DNA from 3 places in the Gemella haemolysans ATCC 10379 genome. Region 3 is predicted to be linked to each of the others. Evidence: predicted binding sites of a transcription regulator. Region 3 holds the regulator's gene; each other region holds the start of a gene.

Region 1 (7,039 bases), on a different contig from region 3:
TAACATTTTTACGAGTTTCTTCAGTAATCACACCGTCTTTAACTTCTTCTAATAGTTCTAATGAACCGATGTTAGAAGTCATGATAATAATTGTATTTTTGAAGTCAACTACTACACCTTTAGAGTCTGTAAGTGTACCTTCATCTAATAATTGTAATAAGATGTTGAATACATCAGGGTGTGCTTTTTCGATTTCATCCATTAAGATAATGCTATATGGATTACGTCTTACACTCTCAGTAAGTTGACCACCTTCTTCATATCCGATGTATCCTGGAGGGGCTCCGATTAAACGGCTAACTGAGTGTTTTTCCATGTATTCACTCATGTCAATACGCACGATGTTACGTTCATCATCGAACAAGTTAAGAGCTAGTGCTTTAGCAAGCTCAGTTTTACCTACCCCAGTAGGACCTAAGAATAGGAAGCTACCAATCGGTCTGTTAGGATCTGCGATACCAGCACGAGAACGTAAGATTGCGTTAGTTACACTCTCTACAGCTTCATCTTGACCTATTACTTTTTCATGAATAGTATCAGCTAGATGTAATAATTTTTCTTTTTCAGTTTCTACTAGACGAGTTACTGGAATACCAGTCATTTGACTTACGATAAATCCAATCTCATCTTCAGTAACTTCTTGTTTTAGAAGTTTATATTCTTCGTGTTTAGATTTTTCTTCTAATTCTTCTAACTCTTGAGTTAATTTTGGTAAAGTAGAATATTGTAGCTCAGATGCTTTTTCTAAATCATAGCTATTTTGAGCTTGTTCTAATTCTAATTTAACTCTGTCGATTTTTTCACGTAGATTTTTAACAGCTGATAATTTTTCTTTTTCACTATCAACTTGTAATTGAAGTTTATTTTGTTCTTCTTTTAGATTAGCCAACTCTTCTTTTAAGTTTTCTAAACGTCTTTTAGACACATCATCATCTTCACCACTTAAGGCTTTTTCTTCTATCTCAAGTTGCATAACTTTACGATTAATTGTATCTAATTCAGCTGGGTTAGAAGAGTTCTCAGTTTTAATAGTTGCACAAGCTTGGTCGATTAAATCGATAGCTTTGTCCGGTAAGAATCTATCAGTAATATATCTATTAGATAATTCCGCAGCTTCTACAATCGCACGGTCAGAGATTTTCACACCGTGATAAACTTCGAATCTTTCTTTAAGACCACGTAAAATTGAAATTGTATCTTCTACAGTAGGCTCATTAACAAGAACTTTTTGGAAACGACGTTCTAATGCAGAGTCTTTTTCGATATATTGGCGATATTCATTAAGAGTTGTAGCACCGATACAGTGTAGTTCACCACGAGCAAGCATTGGTTTTAAGATGTTACCAGCATCCATTGCTCCATCTGTTTTACCAGCACCAACAAGCATATGAATTTCATCGATGAATAGAATGATTTTTCCATCTTTTTCTTTAACTTCTTTTAATACAGCTTTTAGTCGTTCTTCGAACTCACCACGATATTTAGCTCCTGCGACTAAACTAGTAAGGTCAAGTTCGAATACAGTTTTGTCTTTAAGACTTTCAGGTACATCACCGCGTACAATACGTTGAGCCAGTGCCTCAACAATCGCAGTTTTACCTACCCCAGGTTCCCCTATCAACACTGGATTATTTTTTGTTTTTCTTGATAAAATTCTAATTACATTTCTTATTTCTTCATCACGTCCTATTACAGGATCAATTTTACCACTGCGTGCAGCTTCTACAAGATCACGACCATATTTCTCTAAAACTTCGTAGTTGTTTTCTGGATTTTCGTTCATAACTTTTTTACCTCCTCTGATATTATCGATAACAGCTACTAAATCTTTTAATGTAGTCACCTTATCGATATATTTTTTTACTATACTATTTTTTAAATAACTCGCAAGAACAATATGTTCACACGAAATAAATTTATCTTCATATTTCTCTTTATATTTATTAGCTTCTATTAATAAAGCATTCAAATCATTGCTTAAATAACTAGCGTAGTTGATATTATCTCCTTCTACACTATTTACCTTCGCAATCTCATTATCTAACTCATGAGTTAAATTCACCTTATCAACATTTACTCTTCCTAATATATCACTATATAAATTACTACCAGTAAGAGCCGCTTTTAAGAACATCTCACTCGTAATACTTTGACTTTTTTTCTCAGTTGCAAATTCGGAAGATTTCGCTAAGATTTCTTTCACACTATTTGTAAAACTATTAATATCCATTGTAAATCTCCTTTGATTAAATTATTAGATCAAAAGGTACTTTTATTCGTTAACCAGTATCTCTATTATAATAAAGATACTGATCTCATAAGATACACCTAAATATTTAACAAACTAAAAGGTTTTATGGAATATATTTAACTTTTATCTTTTTGACCTTCTTTGACCTTAAATAAATTATAACATGTTTGACCTTTTTTGACAATAGTTTTTTTGAAAAAAATAAAAATACACTTTTTATTTGATAACAGTAGATATTTTAGTATATAATTTTATATGAATGTGACTTAAATAAATTATAAAATTAAATAATATAGTAACTCTCTAAAAATAAGTTATTTGGAAATATAATAAATATAAAAAAGAATATCGGAGGATTTAAAAATGGGAACTCAATTAACGAATAATCAAATATTACTAAAAGAATGTATTAATCAAGAATTTAATGAAAGCAATGGATACAAAGATGTCAATAATTACTTTGAACATTTTGCAGCTTCACAAGTACTAAAAGATTTCAATCTTAGTGATGAAGAGATTGATAATGGTAATACTGGTGGAGGAAATGATGGCGGTTGTGATAATTTATACGTTTTCTTAAATAGTGAATTAGTTACTATCGATCAAATAGAAGGACTGAATGCTACGAAAGGATCATACTTAGATTTTTTTATTTTACAGTCTAAAAATACAACCTCCTTTAATGAACAAACTATAACAAATTGGAAGAATGTATCAAATAATCTTCTAAATATGTCAAATAAATTGAATAATTATTCAAAAAGATATAATGAATTAACCATTGAAGTGTTTGGTCTTTTTAGGGACGCAATAGCTAAATTAATTAGAAGTCAAGTAAAAATAAGATTTTACTATTATTATATTACATTAGGAACACAGGTTCATCAAAACGTTGAGATGCAAGCAAATGAATTAAAGGAATTAGTCAAGCGTTATTATCCATCATCAGAAGTCCACGTGTTATTTATTAATGCAGATCAATTAATGGATATGTATAATACAGATAGCGAAATAAGAGTAAATTTAGAATTGTTAGACCAACCAATATCACGAAGTGAAAATGAATACATTAGTCTAGTTAAACTAGGAACATATTTTAAATTTATTACAGATGATAATCTATTTTTACGAAAATCATTTTTCGAATCGAATGTTAGAGATTATCAAGGACATAATAGTGTAAATTCAAGTATTGCTGATACTTTAGAAGGAAAAGGAAAAGAAGATTTTTGGTGGTTAAATAACGGGGTAACAATTCTTTCTACAGATATTAAATTAATTACAAATAAGTCATTACAAGTTGTTAATCCTCAAATAGTTAACGGATTGCAAACATCAAGAGAAATATACAACTATTTTTCTGAAAGATCACAGAAGTGTGATAAAGATACTAGAACCATTTTAGTAAGAGTAATAAAACCTGAAAGTGAAGAATCTAGAGATAATATAATTTTTTCTACAAATAATCAAACAAGTATACCTAAGTCATCTTTAAGAGTAACGGATACAATACATTTACAGATTGAAATGTATTTTAAAAATAGAGGCCTATATTACGACAGAAGAAAGAATTACTATAAAAATCAAAAGAAAAAAGCAGTAGATATAATCAGCGTCTCTTTTCTTGCTCAATGCTTAATTTCTCTAATTTTAAGAAAACCTGACTTCGCAAGAGCAAGACCTTCAACTTTATTGACAGACGAGGGCACATATAAAGACTTGTACGAAAAAAACTTGGACTTAGAAGTGTATTATAAGGCAGCACGAATAGGGAGATATGTACAGAATACTTTAAAAAAGTGTACACATATGAAAAATACAGAAGTTAATGATATACTATTTTATGTTATATATGCAGTTGTTGCTGATGAGTTAAAAAAGAAAGAACTAAGTTTTCTTGATTTAAAAGAATTTGATTTAAATAAAATTACAGAAAATATAATAATTCAAGTTGCAAACAAAATATATAATAAGTATAAAGCTCTCGGAGGAAATAGTAGCATTGCCAAAAGTAAAATATTTATTGAAGATATATATTCATTATTTAATTTAAATTAATTTACTTTAATCCGAAACACAATACTTCCTACTGTTTGTTAAGTGAGCAAGATAATAAAACTCTATAGATTTTTTATACTAATCAAAATATACTCGTTTATAAAAGCTCAATTCCATTTAAATCACTAAAATTTTTTGAAATTTCAAGGTATTATTTGTCATGAAGAAATGCTTCACATTGACAAATAATACCTTGAAATCTACTTACAGAAATAGAATTATAGCTATACTTAATCCTTAACTCTATATATAATACCTTCAAATTCTTATAATTCTCCCCCATTTTTTGTGATAACCCCTTTAATTTAATAATGGCCAAAATTAATCTTTTATAGAATATTAATTTTACACTTCACAAAATTTTAGTTCTATAAAAAATATAGTTTGCAATAAATAACAGCTATATTTATTTTTGTTTAAAATGAAAATTCCTTTATAACATTATCTCTGATTTATATTTTTTCACTTTAATACACCACATATATATTATTAAAATATACATGTGGTGATTACTTTATTTATTATTCCTTCTCACTCACAAAACCATTTTTCTCTAATAGTTCTTTCGTTACTTTTTCTATTCCTGAAGGTTGTGCATAGAAGTCAGCGAATTTTTTAGTCCATGTTTTTGTCTCACGTCCTTCAGCAAAGTCTACCATTGTTTGACGGTATTCTTTTAATACTTCTACATTTGATTTAGGGAATTCATTATATCCTACATTAGCTGCTTCTGGTAATCTAGGTTTAACTTTTTCTGTTGATAACTCTTCATCTATAACTCCAATACTTAAACCACATACAAATAAAGCAGTCTCAGGAATATTCAATAATTCTGAAATACTATCGCCAAAATATCTTAAACCACCACAATACACGATTCCATATCCTAAAGACTCAGCAGCTAAAGCGGCATTTTGCATCGCTATACCAACATCTAAAGTACCGATAAGTAAAGGCTCGTATTGATTAGAAATATCAAACTCTCCACCTTCAATATCAAATGATAATTTAATATTAGTATAATCTAAGCAATACAGTAAAAGCGCCACAGAATTTTCGATATGAACCGCATTACCAGGTGATTTTTCACGGATTAAATCAGCAATTTGTTGTTTAGTTTCACCTGTTGTTACGATAATACTATAGTGTTGACCATTCATCCAGCTAGATCCTTGTTTAGAACTAGCGATGATTTGCTCAAGATGTTCTTTAGGTAGTTCTTTTCCTTTTACAAAACTACGAGTCGTACGATGATCTAGCATCGTTCTAATTACTTCATTCATATGTTACCTCCGAAATTTTCTAGTAATAGTAACTTAATTATAACGTGAAAAAGAATAGAATGAAAGGAAATAGGTTGATAAGATACAAGATTTTTAATCTTTTATTAGATACACTATATCCATTCCATCTTTAATATTCTCTATCTCACCTGTTCTCTTATAACCCAACTTCTCATATAAATAAATATTACCTTGTTCTTGTAATATTGTATCTAATTGCCAATGATGTGAACCATATATTTTTTCCACTTCTCTCATAGCAAGTTGAGCAAGTCCTTGATTTCTATATGTAGGCATAATCCAAATAGGAGCTATACGTTTCCTACTTCCATCTTTTCTATCCATTACTCTAACCGCTCCAACTTTTTCATTATTTCTAACAATAAAATAGTAACTAGTCCAAGGTTGTTTATATTTATTCAAAATATTCTCATAACTTTCTGTCGCTGGGCTCATATCATAATCCTGATATTTTTCTAATAAACTCTCAAATGCCTTTACTTGCATTTCCCATATTTCTATCATATCGGATTCTGTTGCTTTTACTAATGTAATACTCATTTATTATTCCCTCAATTCTCTATTCACCAACTATAACACTATTCGAAACTTGAACAAAAAAATACATTTTTTTTAGATAATTATAATCCTCTTTTTTCCCATTCTTTTATAATTCTCTCTACCTCTTCTTCAGTCCAACCATCAACAAATCTTGTTGCTCGTAATTCCTTATCTGAAAGATTTTCAATATCAGTTGGTTTATATTTATCTCCAAAAATTATCTCACTAAGTTTTTTACCTTTATTTTTCTCTTTTTCTGTCATAACACTGACCTTCTTATTCATAAATTTTTAAACTAATATATTTATATGTTGGAATTTTACTGCTATACTCAAGTTACACTTTAATCTACTCAAAACTCAAAGTAATTCTAACACAAATTTTCAATACACCATACAAATGCTTTAGCTACACGTAAATCTGAATCGCTAAAATGACCACCTTTATTCCACTCTAATATTGTATTTATCTTATCATTTTTTAATAGTTCTTCCAGTTTTCTAATATTATCTCCTACTTTTGACATTACTTTGTTTTTCGTTTTCTCTTCAGTATAACCTAAACTTAGATAAATAGTGTTACTTAATGGCGTATTATTATTCATAAATTCTTCCCATCCATTAAACCAAACAGACGGAGAAGCTGCAGCAATACCAGAAAATATATCTGACTTATATGCGCTCCAAAGACTGAATAAACCTGCCAAAGAATACCCACCTAGTATAAATTTAATATCATTATCTAGATTATATTTTTCTTTAACCGTTGGTATTAATCTACTTTCAATAAATTCTAAAGTTTCTGTAGCACCTGAACCAAAAGATTTATTTCTAAATGCTGGAGGTGCTTCCCAAGGAGAAAGTTCACTATTCCAATCCTCTATTTT
Region 2 (7,039 bases), on a different contig from region 3:
TTTTTCTCTGTACTGAAATCATCCGGAGCAATATTACCACCAATAGCTCCACCCAATTGCACAGCAACACCTTCACGCCCTACACTAACACCGAAGCTGTGAGCCAATAAAGTATTCAAAGTCAAAAGAAAGGGGAATTCCCACGTAACTTTCTCTTTTTTATCAGTTGCTGCTTCAATAAAATACTTCATACCTATCGCACTGGTGTGTAAGTATCTATTACTAAACTTAGTAAAAACTAATATCAATGGTGTTAAAATCAATAGGTACTTATAATAACTACTAGTTAATTCTATTAATTTCAATAATGTTTGACCAAATAACGAACAACAAATTGATATTAATAATACTGCACTTATTAATCTAAAATAATAATTCCTTAACATATAATTTATATTTTTCTCCTTAGAATATAAATCTGAGATTGACATAAAAGTTCTAAATTTTAAAAAAGTGTATATTATAACTCATAAACCACTGTAGAAAGTGACTCAACAAAATCACGATTTCCGAGTTGATCACTCTCAGATTCTTTACTATTGATTCTTTTTAAAACTTAAACTTGTTTTTTTCGGCTGATCATAACTAAATCCTTCTCCTATAATATCATGAACTTCAGTTATTGTTACGAACGCCCGAGGGTCAATCTTATAAACTAAAGACTTTAGTTTTCCTATTTCATTTCTTGAAACTACACAATAACCTATATTCATATCTTTCTTAGAATAGCTTCCTTGTCCTTTTATATAAGTTAATCCACGATTCATATCTTCTTGGATTTTCTTAGTAATGGCTTCTATCTCAGACGAGACTATCATTACTCCTTTTCCAGGAACACCACCTTCAACGACATAATCTATAACTTTAGTACAGATAAAAATATAAATAAGTGTATATAATATCGCCGGAAAACTTTTAACTACTACGAAAGTTAACGCTATGATTACACCATCAAGAATCTGAATAATTCTTCCAATTGAACTACCTGTATAAAGCTGTACAATTTTTGCGACTATATCTACCCCGCCTGTGGTTCCTCCTGCAAGAAAGACTATTCCAAGGCCTAGTCCCGCTAATAATCCTCCAAATACAGCAGCCAATAGTCTGTCCCCACCGATCTCTATTTCTATATTATACTTCTCAAAAATCCCTATCCAAAAAGTCAACATGATTATACCATACACTGTATAATACATTGTCTTTTTATCTAACATTTTATATCCTATAATTAACAAAGGAATATTTACCAGTATTGTCCCAACAGAAACTGGAAGACCTATTGAATATAATAATAACAGTGATATACCTGTCCCTCCACCTTCTGCCAACTTATTTGGAACATTAAAATGCATAATAGCAAAAGAATAAATAGCACACCCTAAAGAGATAATAAATAATTCTTTTAAAATTTTTGTTAAATTTAAATTTTTGTACTTCTTTTCCATAGTGCACCTCCAAAAGCAATTTTATCCTAATTATAACAGGTTTTAAAGTCATAAACAACCAGAGTAAATAATATTTTTCAACTCTTAATAATTATAAATTTCATATTTTCTTAGACATTATTACAAATTTGTACTATAATTATAATATCAATATTGGAGGTTTACTTTTAAAATGAATAAAAACTTCATACCAAATTATCTTACCCTTTGCAATATTTTTTGTGGGTTTATGTCAATTCTGACTACATCACATGGATATTTTATCTGGGGTACTGTCTTTATTATCTTAGCCATGCTTGCAGACAGATACGATGGTATCGTTGCAAGAAAACTTGGTGTTGTTTCTGAAATTGGTCACGACTTAGATTCATTATGTGACGTAGTAAGTTTTGGAGTAGCACCTGCTATGCTTGTTTTTGAAATCTTTATTACAAATGATAAGCCATCAACTCTATTAATGGTAATTGTCGCTATTCTTTGTGGAATTTACGTATGCTGTGGGGCTTATCGTTTAGCAAGATTTAATGTAACAAAAATGAAAAATGGATATTATCAAGGTGTTCCTATTACAACATGCGGAACAGTCCTTGCAGTACTTGCTCCGATAAAATTACCAAGTATTGCAATACTAATACTATTAGTGTTATGCTCTTATCTAATGGTAAGTAATATAAAAATCAAAAAAATATAGAAAAATTGTTCAGATAGTAATCTGGACATTTTTTATTTTTTAGCAATATAATTTAATATTATTTCTTTATATTAAATCTAAACAGTACACTTCTCCTTTAATCTTCCCTCTCCAATGCTGCATTACGAGAAAGGAAAGCATTATAACGAATCTTATGAAGTTAATTTTTAATGTATATTCTCTTCTAAACATCTAACACCATATAGTTACTTTACTTAATTATATCGTTATAAATTAGTATATTACTTTTTTTTTTAATTTTTGTTATATAATTTTATAAGTAATTTTGAATAGTAACAAACTAAAAAGGAGATTTCAAAATGATATTTACTGAAATTAGTAGTGAAGAACTTCAACAATTTCAAAAAGAAAATAACCACAGATATTATTTCTCGCAATCAGCAGAATATAATATTATGGCCAATAATAACAACTTAAAAACTGAAATTTTAGCCGTAAAAGAAAATAATAAAATACTAGCATACGGTATTTTCATTTATTTCCAATATAAAAAATACTTTTACAAAGTAACTGCTCAATACGGACCAATTATGGACTACTCAAATTCTGAATTAGTTAGTTTTTACTTTGATCAATTAAAAAAACACTATGCAAAAAATCTAAGAGTATTATCTGTACGTGTAAATCCATTTGTAAATGAAAAAATCTATAATGATGTTGAATTTGTAGAAGAAAACGAAGATGCAGTTAGAACAAATAGAATTTTAAATGACTTAAATTATCATGCTATGAATGAAGATTTATTTACTAATCCTACACTAGCTTCTCGTTGTGTTTTCTCTAAACCACTAGACGAAAATATTAATGAAAGTAATTTGTTAAAAAATATTTCACAAATCGCTCGTTATACTATTAACAGAACGATGAAGGAAGGGGTTCAGGTTCGCGAAATAGACATATTCAATGAAGAAGATGCTAAAATCTTCGATAAAATAAATCGTGATACTGAAGATAGAATTGATTTTGAAATCCGAGATAATACTTATTTCAAATCATTAAAAAATAATATAGGAGATAAAGCTCACTACCTTGTTTCATATATTGATTGTGATCAATTCGTTGAAACTACAACTAACACAATTGCAAATCTTGAAAAAGAGCGAGACGATTTAAAAGAAAAATTAGAACAAGGAAAAGTGAATGCTAAAAAAGCAACTAACCGTCTAAAAGAATTTGATGAAAACATTGCAATATGGTATAAAAAAATTGATAAAATAAAAGAACTTAAAGCTGAAAATGGGAATGTTATTAACCTTTCATGTGCTACTTTTATAGAATCTGGTCAAGATTTAATTTACTTCACAAGTGGTGCAATGAGAAAATTCCACCGTTATGAAGGACCATATGCTATCTTATTCCATATGATGAAATACGCAATTAACAATAACTTCAAATATTTCAACTTCTTTGGTACTTCAAAAGATTTCCATTCTGAAGATGCTACTGATTACGGTGTTCTTCAGTTTAAACGTAACTTCAATGGGAATATTGAGTACTTTATGGATAATTACGAAATTAGAAATGCTATTGGTAAAGTTTGGAAAATATAATAAAAAAGGAATTGAGTTTTTAGCTCAATTCCTTTTTCTTATTTATTCTGACTTTTTAGCAGCTTTTTTAGTAGCTTTTTTTGGTTTTTCTTTTTTCTGTGGTTTGTTATTTTCTGGATACATTACTTTATCTACTAATCCATACTCACACGCTTCTTCTGCTGTTAGATAATTATCACGTTCTGTATCACGTTCAATAGTTTTAATAGTTTGACCAGTTCTATCTGCTAAGATTTTGTTTAATTTTTCTCTTGTTCTTAGAATATGTCTAGCTGCTATTTCTATTTCTGTTGCTTGACCTTGTGCACCACCTAATGGTTGGTGAATCATTACTTCTGCATTTGGAAGAGCGTATCGTTTACCGATAGTCCCAGCTGCAAGTAAAAATGCACCCATACTAGCTGCCATACCCATACAAATAGTAACAACATCACATTTAATGTGTTGCATTGTATCATAAATTGCAAAACCAGCTGTTACACTTCCACCTGGTGAATTAATATAGAAATAAATATCTTTTTCACTATCTTGTGCTTCTAAAAATAAAAGTTGACTAGTTATTGAATTTGCTACTTGATCATTTACATCTGAACCAAGAATGATGATTCTGTCTTTTAATAATCTTGAATAAATATCGTATGCTCTTTCCCCTTGAGAAGTTTGCTCTATTACTGTAGGAATTAAATTCATTTTCTTACCTCCTAATTTTCTTTTCACTAGATATTATATATCAAAAATGGTCAATTAGCAACTTTTTTCCCTTTCTAAGTATTCTGCATATCAAGTATAATAACACTCAAATACAAATTAAAAAATCGACTTAAAATAATAATTCTAAGCCGATTTTATATAAATTTTATAGTCTATAAGAATGTTCTTTAAAGTTCCCTACTATCGTATTTACCGCACTTACAGTAATAAATGCTTCAGGACAATTTTTCGCTACTAACTTACGTAATTGATGCATTTCATTCTGCTGAATAACTACAATAATCATTCGTTTTTTCTCGTGTGAATATCCACCTTCTACGTCCATAATTGTTGATCCTCTATGTAAAGTATTATTTATAACTTCAACCATTCTTTCAGGATTACTACAAATAATTGTACATTGAATATAAGCTGAGAAGAATTTCTGAACACCTTTCATCGTCTGATTACGTACAAAACTCATAACCAAAGCATACATTACATATTTTATATCAAAAAATATCCATACTATTATATAAACTGTAATATCCTGTATAAGAAATACAGTTGGTAAATTAAAATCCATTTTTTTAGAAATAAATTTACCTGTAATATCAGTTCCCCCAGTAGAAGCACCCGCAACTAATAGACAACACATCGCAAGACCTGAAATAATCCCACAAAAAATTGCTGCAACAAGAGAATCTCCTAAATCTACTGGTGTTATAACTTTTGGTAAATTATTTATTAAAAAAGATGATATACTTATCACAATTCCCGTAAGAATTACAAACTTACGGCTTATATACCTATATCCTATATAAAACAATGGAACATTTAAAATAAATTGTACAGTACCTATTTTTATCCCTGTAAGTTTATTTATTACCAAACTTAATCCTAATGCCCCACCTGCCCCTATATTATTTACAGGTATTAGTAATCCAGCATAAATAGAGAATAATATCGTTCCAATAATTATTAGAAAGACATTTTTTGATTGTTTATGTTGCTCAGTCTTATATATCGTATCTGATAATTTCATGATTTCCTTATCCTTTATTTTTATCCTGTATATATTTTAATACAAATATAAATTTAAAACAAATAAAAATTGATTATCTTTTATAAAACATCAAGAAATAATTCATTTTATAGGCATTTTGTGTTAAAATTTAAATAATAGACTTTTTTAGTTATTATGATATAGAAGAAATTTGGGAATCATTCATTAGTTAATTTATAAGATAATTAATTTTTAATTTATGAATCTCCCTTTTAAAAGGAGCTATTTATGATTAAACTCTATAATACATTGACAAAACAAAAAGAAATTTTAAAAACAATTGAAGAAAACAAAGTAAGAATGTACGTTTGTGGACCTACTGTATATAACTATATACATATTGGAAATGCACGTCCGATAATAGTTTTTGACGTAGTTCGCAAATATTTAGAACACAGTGGATATGAAGTAGATTTCATCTCTAACTTTACAGACGTTGATGATAAAATTATTAAGGCTAGTAATGAAGAAGGAATTTCTACAAGTGAACTAACTGAAAAATACATCACAGCTTTCTTTAAAGACTATGATGCACTTGGATGTAAGAGAGCAACTAAAAACCCTAGAGTTACTGAATACATGCAAGAAATAATTAACTTCATTGCAAAACTTGTTGAAGAAGGATTTGCATACGAAGCTAAGGGTGATGTTTATTTCAGAACACGTAAAAAAGAAGACTACGGAAAATTAAGTAAACAATCTATCGATGATCTAATTAGTGGTGCTCGTATTGAAGTTGGTGAACATAAAGAAGATCCTCTAGATTTCGCATTATGGAAAAAAGCTAAACCTGGAGAAGTTAAATGGGATAGTCCATTTGGAGAAGGTCGCCCTGGTTGGCATATTGAATGTTCTGTAATGGCAAAAGAAACTCTAGGTGATACAATCGACATCCACGCTGGTGGACAAGACTTAACATTCCCTCACCATGAGAATGAAATAGCACAATCTGAATGTCACAATCATGTACCGTTCAGCAACTATTGGATGCATAATGCATTTATTAATATTGATAATGTTAAAATGAGTAAAAGTTTAGGTAATTTTCGCTTAGTAAAAGATATTATTGCAGAAATAGATCCAATGGTGCTGCGCTTATTCATGCTAACAGTTCACTACAGAACTCCAATTAACTATACATTAGAAAATATTGAACTTGCAAAAACAAACTTTGAAAAAATTAAAACTTCTTATCAAAACTTACAATTCAGATTAAATAATGATATGTCTGATGAAAAACTAGATACAGATGTTGTAGCATTAGTTACAGAAGAGTTAAACAAATTTGAAGAATATATGCAAGATGATTTCAACACAGCAAATGCACTTTCTTCATGGTATGAAATTGTGAGAATATCTAATTCATACACAGCAAAAGAAGCTGTAAACAAAGAAACTCTAGAGCTAATCAACGCTGCATTTGAAACTTATAGTTCTATTCTTGGAATAAGCGTAAAAGAAGATAATACACTTGATAGTGAACACATCGAAAGTTTAATATCTGAACGTGAAGAAGCTCGTAAAAATCGTGATTTCGCCTTAGCTGATAAAATACGTGATGACTTAAAAGAACAAG
Region 3 (7,039 bases):
CTATTTTAGCCATTGCTTTTTTAGTAAGTTTAATAGTGATATTTCTATCTTCTAATCTCTTAGATAGACCATCAATTAGTAATTCAGAAATTTTTTCCAACTCTTCTTTTTCAAGAGTTTTGAAGACGATTATATCATCAATCCTATTTAAGAATTCTGGACGATATTGTTTTTTCAATGCTTCCATCATAGTGTTTTGAACATTCTTATAATCATTCTTAATAGAATCACTACCTCCAAAACCTACAAATTTTTGATCATTAAGTTCACTAACTCCGACATTTGAAGTCATTATAATAATTGTATTTTTAAAATCAATTACGCGTCCTGATGCATCAGTTAAACGTCCATCATCTAGTACTTGTAAAAGGATATTAAAGATTGATGGGTGAGCTTTTTCAATTTCGTCAAATAGAACTACTGAATATGGTTTTTGACGAACCTGTTCAGATAATTGTCCTACTTCTTCATACCCTACGTACCCTGGAGGCGCTCCAACTAATCTACTAATTGAATGTGGCTCCATATACTCACTCATATCAATACGGATCATATTATCTTCTGAGCTAAATAAAGCTTCTGATAAACTTTTAGCAAGTTCTGTTTTCCCTACACCTGTAGGTCCTAGGAAAATAAAACTTCCTATTGGTCTATTTGGTGCTTTAAATCCGCTTCTTGCTCTTCTAACAGCTTTGGCAAGACTAACTACAGCCTCATCCTGCCCTATAACTCTCTTATGTAAAATTTCTTCTAATTTTAGTAGACGTTCACTTTCAGATTCTGTTAATTTTGTAACTGGAACTCCTGTCCAAGCTGCAAGAACTTCAGCTATGTGTTCAGAAGTAATCTTAATCTTATCTTTTGATAAGCTGTCTTGCCAAGAAATTTTGAATTCTTCGATTTTACTAATTACCTTATTAACTTCATCACGTTTTTTAGCTGCTATTTCGAATTCTTGGTTAATAACAGCTCTGTCTTTTTCTTTGTTTAATCGAGTAAGCTCATCTTCATACTCTTTTAATTTATCTGGTGATTTATAATATCTTAGTTTAACTTTAGAACATGCCTCATCTATTAGATCTATTGCTTTATCAGGTAGACATCTGTCTGTGATATAAGTTGTGCTTAATTTTACAGCTGAGCAAATAGCTTCATCTAATATTTCTACATCATGATGTTCTTCATATTTATGTCGTAGTCCTTCAAGAATTTTAATAGAATCTTCAGTACTTGGTTCTTCAACCTTAATTGGTTGGAAACGACGTTCTAAGGCTGCATCTTTTTCAAAATATTTTCTATATTCTTCAGTTGTTGTAGCACCGATACATTGAATTAAACCACGAGATAAGGCAGGTTTAAGAATATTTGATGCATCAGCACTCCCTTCACTACCACCAGCTCCAATAATCGTATGAATTTCATCTATAAATAAAATAATATCTCCTGCATCTTCAATCTCTGCAATTATATTTTTTAATCTTTCTTCAAATTCACCACGATACTTAGTACCTGCAAGTAATGTACCCATGTCTAATACCATTACTCTCTTTCCTAATAAATTACTAGGAACATTTTGTGAAACGATTCTTTCTGCTAAACCTTCTACTATCGCTGTTTTCCCTACTCCAGGTTCTCCAATTAATACAGGATTATTCTTAGTACGTCTATTTAAAATTTCGATCATACGAGTAATTTCTTTATCACGTGCTAATACAGGATCTAGTTTATTATTAAATGCATCTCTAGTTAAATCTTTCGCTAAAGAATTTAATGTTTTAGTTTTTGAGGAACTATTCTCAGATTCAGTAATTTTTTTAAATCCTTCATACAATTTAGATACCAATGCATGGTTCTTTTTCACTAAATCAAATAATTCATCAACCAAAGCATCGACATTTATTCCTAATTTATCAGTTAATAAACGTACAGCTGTACCAGTCTCTTCTTCAAGTAAAGATAATAACAAGTGTTCACTAGTAACAACAAAACTAGAAGTGTCATCAGCATATCTTTGACTATTTTCTATCGTTCTAACTGCTCCATTTGTATAATCTATTTTCATTAAAACATTACGATAAAAATCAGTTCCTTCTAATTCTGCTTCATAAAAGTCTACTACACTTTTTCTAAAATCGTCATAGTAAACACCATGCCTGTTAAGCACCTTGCAAGATATTGTATTTTGCATACTCAACATAGCTAATAATAAATGTTCTGTTCCTACAGCTTTAACTCCAAAATCATTTGCTTCTTCTTTTGCTGTTGTTAATACCATAAGGGCCGTTTCATTAAATCTTATATACATAACATCATCCCCTTTTATTATATTTTATATTTGTTAAAAATCTTATTGTTAGATCCTTAATATTTGCTTTGGTTTGATTAATCATTTCTTCAGCACTATTTTCATCAATACAATCTAAAAATTGATTATGAACCGCTGTAACAATCTCTATACTATCTATAAAGTGATTATAATCAAATTTATCAATATACTCTTTATCCAATAGTATTTTAGCTAATCTAATAGCCTCATCTATTTCAACTATCTCATTCTCTACTGTCTCAATTAAATAATCAATGTAGTCTTTATTTGCGTGAAGAGTTATTTTGGTGATTCTGATGAATCCACCTCCACCTCGCTTACTCTCAATTATAAATCCGTGTTCTGGTGTAAATCTTGTTTTTATTACATAGTTTAATTGAGATGGTACACAGTCAAATTTTTGTGCAACATTACTTCTTTTTATAATTATATGATCTTCTGACGCCTCATTAAATAAGCCAATAATATATTGTTCAAGTATATCAGTCATATTACTATTATTCATAAGAGCACCTCCTTTATTGACTAAAATTGACCTTTATTAAATTATACTACATCTACAATATTTTGTACACAAAAAACATTGATTTTTAGCCATATATAAATAAAAATGAACGACTCAAAAATCATGATTTAAAAAATCTATTCTTCCTGAGTCATTCATTATAATTCTATTTTCTAATTAAAGTATTTAGATTAAAAATACTTATCTCTATTAGTTAGTTGTTTTTTAGTTTTGATTTTCTATTAAAAATCAGATTCATTACAATCGCAACAATTGTACCTAAAACAATACCACTATCAGTAAACATACGGATAAAGCTTGGTAATTGAGCAAATGCTGTAGGAACTGTTGTTACACCTAATCCTAAACCAACAGAACAAGCAATTATCATAAGATTTTCTTGTTTAGCAAAATCAGTATTTCCTAACATTTTCACACCATATGCAAGTACCATACCAAACATACTAATCATCGCTCCTCCTAGTACTGGTTGAGGTACGATTGTAGCTAAAGCTCCAATTTTTGGAATTGATCCAAAAACTAGAAGTAACAGTACCATGACATACATTACTTTTTTACTTTTTACACCTGAAATTTGTACAAGTCCTACGTTTTGAGAATAAGTAGTATATGGGAAGGCATTTACTAATGATCCAATCATAACCGCTAATCCTTCTGCTAAATATCCTCTTCTTAAATCTGGTTCTTTAACCTCTTGATTACAGATATTTCCTAGGGCATAATATACACCAGTTGATTCAATCATACTAACTATTCCAACTATAACAAATGTTAAAATCGCACTTATATTGAATTCGAAACTAGCGAACTTAAGTGGTGTTGGATGTTGGAACCAACCTGCTTGTGTAACTTCTGTTAAACTTACCATTCCCATAAAACTAGCAATAACAGTTCCTGATACTAAACCTAATAAAATTGCTATTGATTGAATAAATCCAGTAGTGAATTTATAAATTACTAAAATAATTGCAAGCGTAATACATGCCAATACTATGTTTTTTGGATTTCCAAAATCTTTCGATCCTTGTCCACCTGCAATATAATTCATCGCAACTGGTACTAATGTAATACCTATAATTGTTACAACACTACCTGTAACTACTGGTGGGAATAACTTAGCCACCTTAGCAAAAAATGGTGCTATTACAACTACCACTAGCCCCGAAACAAAAATCGCTCCATACATAGTTGGTAATCCTGAGCTATTTCCTATAGCTATCATCGGTGCAACTGCTGTGAAAGTACATCCAAGAACAACAGGTAACCCAATTCCTGTAAATTTACCTTTATATACTTGTAAAAATGTTGCTACACCACACATAAAAATATCAACTGACACTAAATAAGTTGTTTGCTCTGCTGAAAGACCTAGACCTCCAGCAACAATTATCGGTACAATTACCGCTCCTGCGTACATCGCTAGTACGTGCTGTAAACTTAAAATAAAAGTTTTCAAGATTCTTTTCTCCTTAGTTATTTATATATTATTTTTTGACAAATATAACTATATAAATACAAAAAATCACCTATAATTACTTATAGGCGATTTAAAATTCTACTACAAATAGTTACTTTAAAAATTAATTCAAAGTAATAATATTATAATAAGAATGCCCATAGTCATCAAATTTACGGTCTGATGGTAGAAACTTGCAAGCCATATTCTTGCCTTTATATGTGCTATATTTTGTCTGTACAATATATAATAACAATTTTCAAAATGATTTTCAAGTGTTATCTATTTTTTCTTTTACATTTTCATCATTAATTAAAATTTATACTATATATATGCTAATTATTTATTCTATTACCTTTAATTTACCTCTAAAGTCATCTAAACTTGAGTACCCTTTTTCTTTCATCACTTCTTGAAGTTCTTTAGTTAGTCTAGCAAAAACTGAAACTCCTTCCTTATGAAGAGTTGTTCCCACTTGCACTAAATCAGCACCACATAGAATATGTTCAAATATATCTTTACCGTTTATAACTCCACCAGTTCCAATAATTTTTATACTAGGATTCAAGCGTTCCCTAAATGCACGAACATTAGCTAATGCAGTTGGTTTTATATATTCTCCTCCTAGTCCACCAAATCCACCTTTAGGTTTGATAACTACTTGTTCTTTATCTAAATCAATATATAAACCATTCCCTACACTATTTACACTATTCACATATGTAAGAGGATATTTATTAAGAATTTTAGCCATTTCATCAAAATGAGCAATATCGAAATACGGAGGTAGTTTTACCCCAATAGGTTTTGTAAAAAATGTGAATACCTCAGCCAATAATTTATCTGTAAGTTCAAAATCATAAGCAATCTGAGGCTTTCCTGGTACATTTGGGCACGATAGATTAAATTCAGTCACACCTTCATATTCACTCTCTTGAATTTTTTTTAATAGAGCAATATTTTCATCATAACTCATACCTGTTACAGATAAAAACTGTAATTTTGCACCTGCTCTTTGGCGTTCAATAACATAATCTAAATAGTAATCTAAACCATTATTTGGCAACCCCATTGAATTTATACTTCCTAAAGCAGTATCATAATATCTAGGCTCAGGATTACCTTCTCTATAATCACGAGTTGCAGTTTTTGTAACAAAAGCACCTGCTTCACTAGTTGCTAATTCATCTAGTTCCTTAGTCGTCATACAGTGCACTCCTGATGCGTTCATTAATGGGTTAGATAATTCTACATCTAAAAAATTTGTTTTTAACATTCTTCATACCTCCTATGTATACTAATAACAGTTTATCATAAAATACTCTCAATAACCATTGATAAAACCAGTTTTAGATTTATATTCAAATAAAAAGAAGAAGTGGGAGTGACTCAAAAATCGTGATTTCTTAGAAACAAGATTTTTTCGAGTCACCCCCGCACAGTTTATTAGATATCTAAAAAGCTTTTTTAAGCGAATTTAGATATCAATAAACCACTGCGTCTATGAGTTTCCATATAAACTATTTTTAAAATCTAGTACTTTTAGATTAGTCCCAATTCTCCTTCTTTAATTTTCTCATCTAAAATAAACAATTCTTAATTATGCTTCTAAATGCTTAATGATATCTAAATACAAATTGTCCATCTTAGGTAATATTTCTTTTATTCTATCAGAATGATCTTCTTTTAACCAAGAAGTAGGTTTTTCATATAATACTTCTGTCTTATCTTCTCTCTTAATAAGTAATAATTTAAGTGGTAGGTTAAAACTTAGATATAAGTCATCTTGCATTAGTAATGTTCCTACTTTTGGATTACCAAATATTACATATTGAATATCCTCTAATTCTAAATCAACATTTTTTGCATATTCACCTTGGTTTATATTTAAAAATTGGTGAATGTTATTTTTTTCTAAATATTCTTCTATTCTTGATTTTACATTGACAAATTCGTCATTAATTAGATATTTTTCCATAATTTACCTCTTTTTTACTATTATTAAGTTTATTTGATTTCATAATACACTAATTATCTACTTTTGTCATCAATTTAGTTTTTAAGAAATTATAAATTTTAGCAATTAAGAAGCAGTATTTCTAAATTCACCAATAGACTATCCATTAATATCATCAATAACCTCTTTTAATAATTCATAAGAGTGGTGTTGTGCTTTTTCATCATAAATATATGAATTTATCATTAATTCATCAAACTCTACCCTACGTTTTAAATCTAAAATCTGATTTTTCACAGTCTCCTTATTACCAATAAATGAGATTTTTGTCATCTGATTAACGACAGCTTTCTCATGATCAACTATTTCATCATGTTCAAATGCAATTGGTCCAAAATGTGGAACTTTAGTTGTCGCAATATAATTTTTCCAAACCGCTTCTTCCGATTGTACTGGAGGAACCATACCTTGAGGATTACTTGTAATAATATTTAAAAATGATTGAATCTGCGTTGTTGATAATCTTTTTGCTTCTTCATCAGTATCTGAAACAACTGCATTAGCACCTAAAATTACATACGGCTCACTTAAAACTTCTGATGGTTTAAAGTAATGTCTATAAATTGCTACTGCATTTTCCATCATAGCTGGAGCAAAATGTGATGCAAATGAATAAGGTAAGCCTAGCTCAGCAGCTACATATGCACTATCAGTACTTGAACCTAATATGTATAGTGGAACATCCAGCCCGGCAGCTGGATATGCATGAACAGG

The links. Region 3 encodes CtsR, which represses protease genes until heat stress. Its sites were predicted from a motif close to ATGGTCAATAAAGGTCAAACA; they were not measured.
Region 1: clpB (ATP-dependent chaperone ClpB) is a predicted target of CtsR. The motif match lies at 2,416-2,436, and genes of this name have one in related genera.
Region 2: clpP (ATP-dependent Clp endopeptidase proteolytic subunit ClpP) is a predicted target of CtsR. The motif match lies at 4,434-4,454, and genes of this name have one in related genera.

The regions. Positions count from the first base shown of each region.
Region 1 covers NZ_ACDZ02000014.1:389,918-396,956, reverse strand. The annotation lists gene clpB (ATP-dependent chaperone ClpB) at 1-2,230, opposite strand, end outside; gene GEMHA0001_RS07480 (AIPR family protein) at 2,615-4,309, shown strand; gene GEMHA0001_RS07475 (nitroreductase family protein) at 4,831-5,592, opposite strand; gene GEMHA0001_RS07470 (GNAT family N-acetyltransferase) at 5,686-6,153, opposite strand; gene GEMHA0001_RS07465 (hypothetical protein) at 6,234-6,437, opposite strand; gene GEMHA0001_RS07460 (alpha/beta hydrolase) at 6,524-7,039, opposite strand, start outside.
Region 2 covers NZ_ACDZ02000006.1:57,428-64,466, reverse strand. The annotation lists gene GEMHA0001_RS01970 (chloride channel protein) at 1-386, opposite strand, end outside; gene GEMHA0001_RS01965 (YitT family protein) at 537-1,445, opposite strand; gene pssA (CDP-diacylglycerol--serine O-phosphatidyltransferase) at 1,618-2,136, shown strand; gene GEMHA0001_RS01955 (peptidoglycan bridge formation glycyltransferase FemA/FemB family protein) at 2,457-3,707, shown strand; gene clpP (ATP-dependent Clp endopeptidase proteolytic subunit ClpP) at 3,750-4,397, opposite strand; gene GEMHA0001_RS01945 (YitT family protein) at 4,564-5,442, opposite strand; gene cysS (cysteine--tRNA ligase) at 5,692-7,039, shown strand, end outside.
Region 3 covers NZ_ACDZ02000011.1:75,190-82,228, reverse strand. The annotation lists gene GEMHA0001_RS04905 (ATP-dependent Clp protease ATP-binding subunit) at 1-2,305, opposite strand, end outside; gene GEMHA0001_RS04900 (CtsR family transcriptional regulator) at 2,310-2,831, opposite strand; gene GEMHA0001_RS04895 (nucleobase:cation symporter-2 family protein) at 3,046-4,308, opposite strand; purine riboswitch at 4,450-4,551, opposite strand; gene GEMHA0001_RS04890 (dihydroorotate oxidase) at 4,652-5,584, opposite strand; gene GEMHA0001_RS04885 (DUF302 domain-containing protein) at 5,909-6,286, opposite strand; gene GEMHA0001_RS04880 (LLM class flavin-dependent oxidoreductase) at 6,425-7,039, opposite strand, start outside.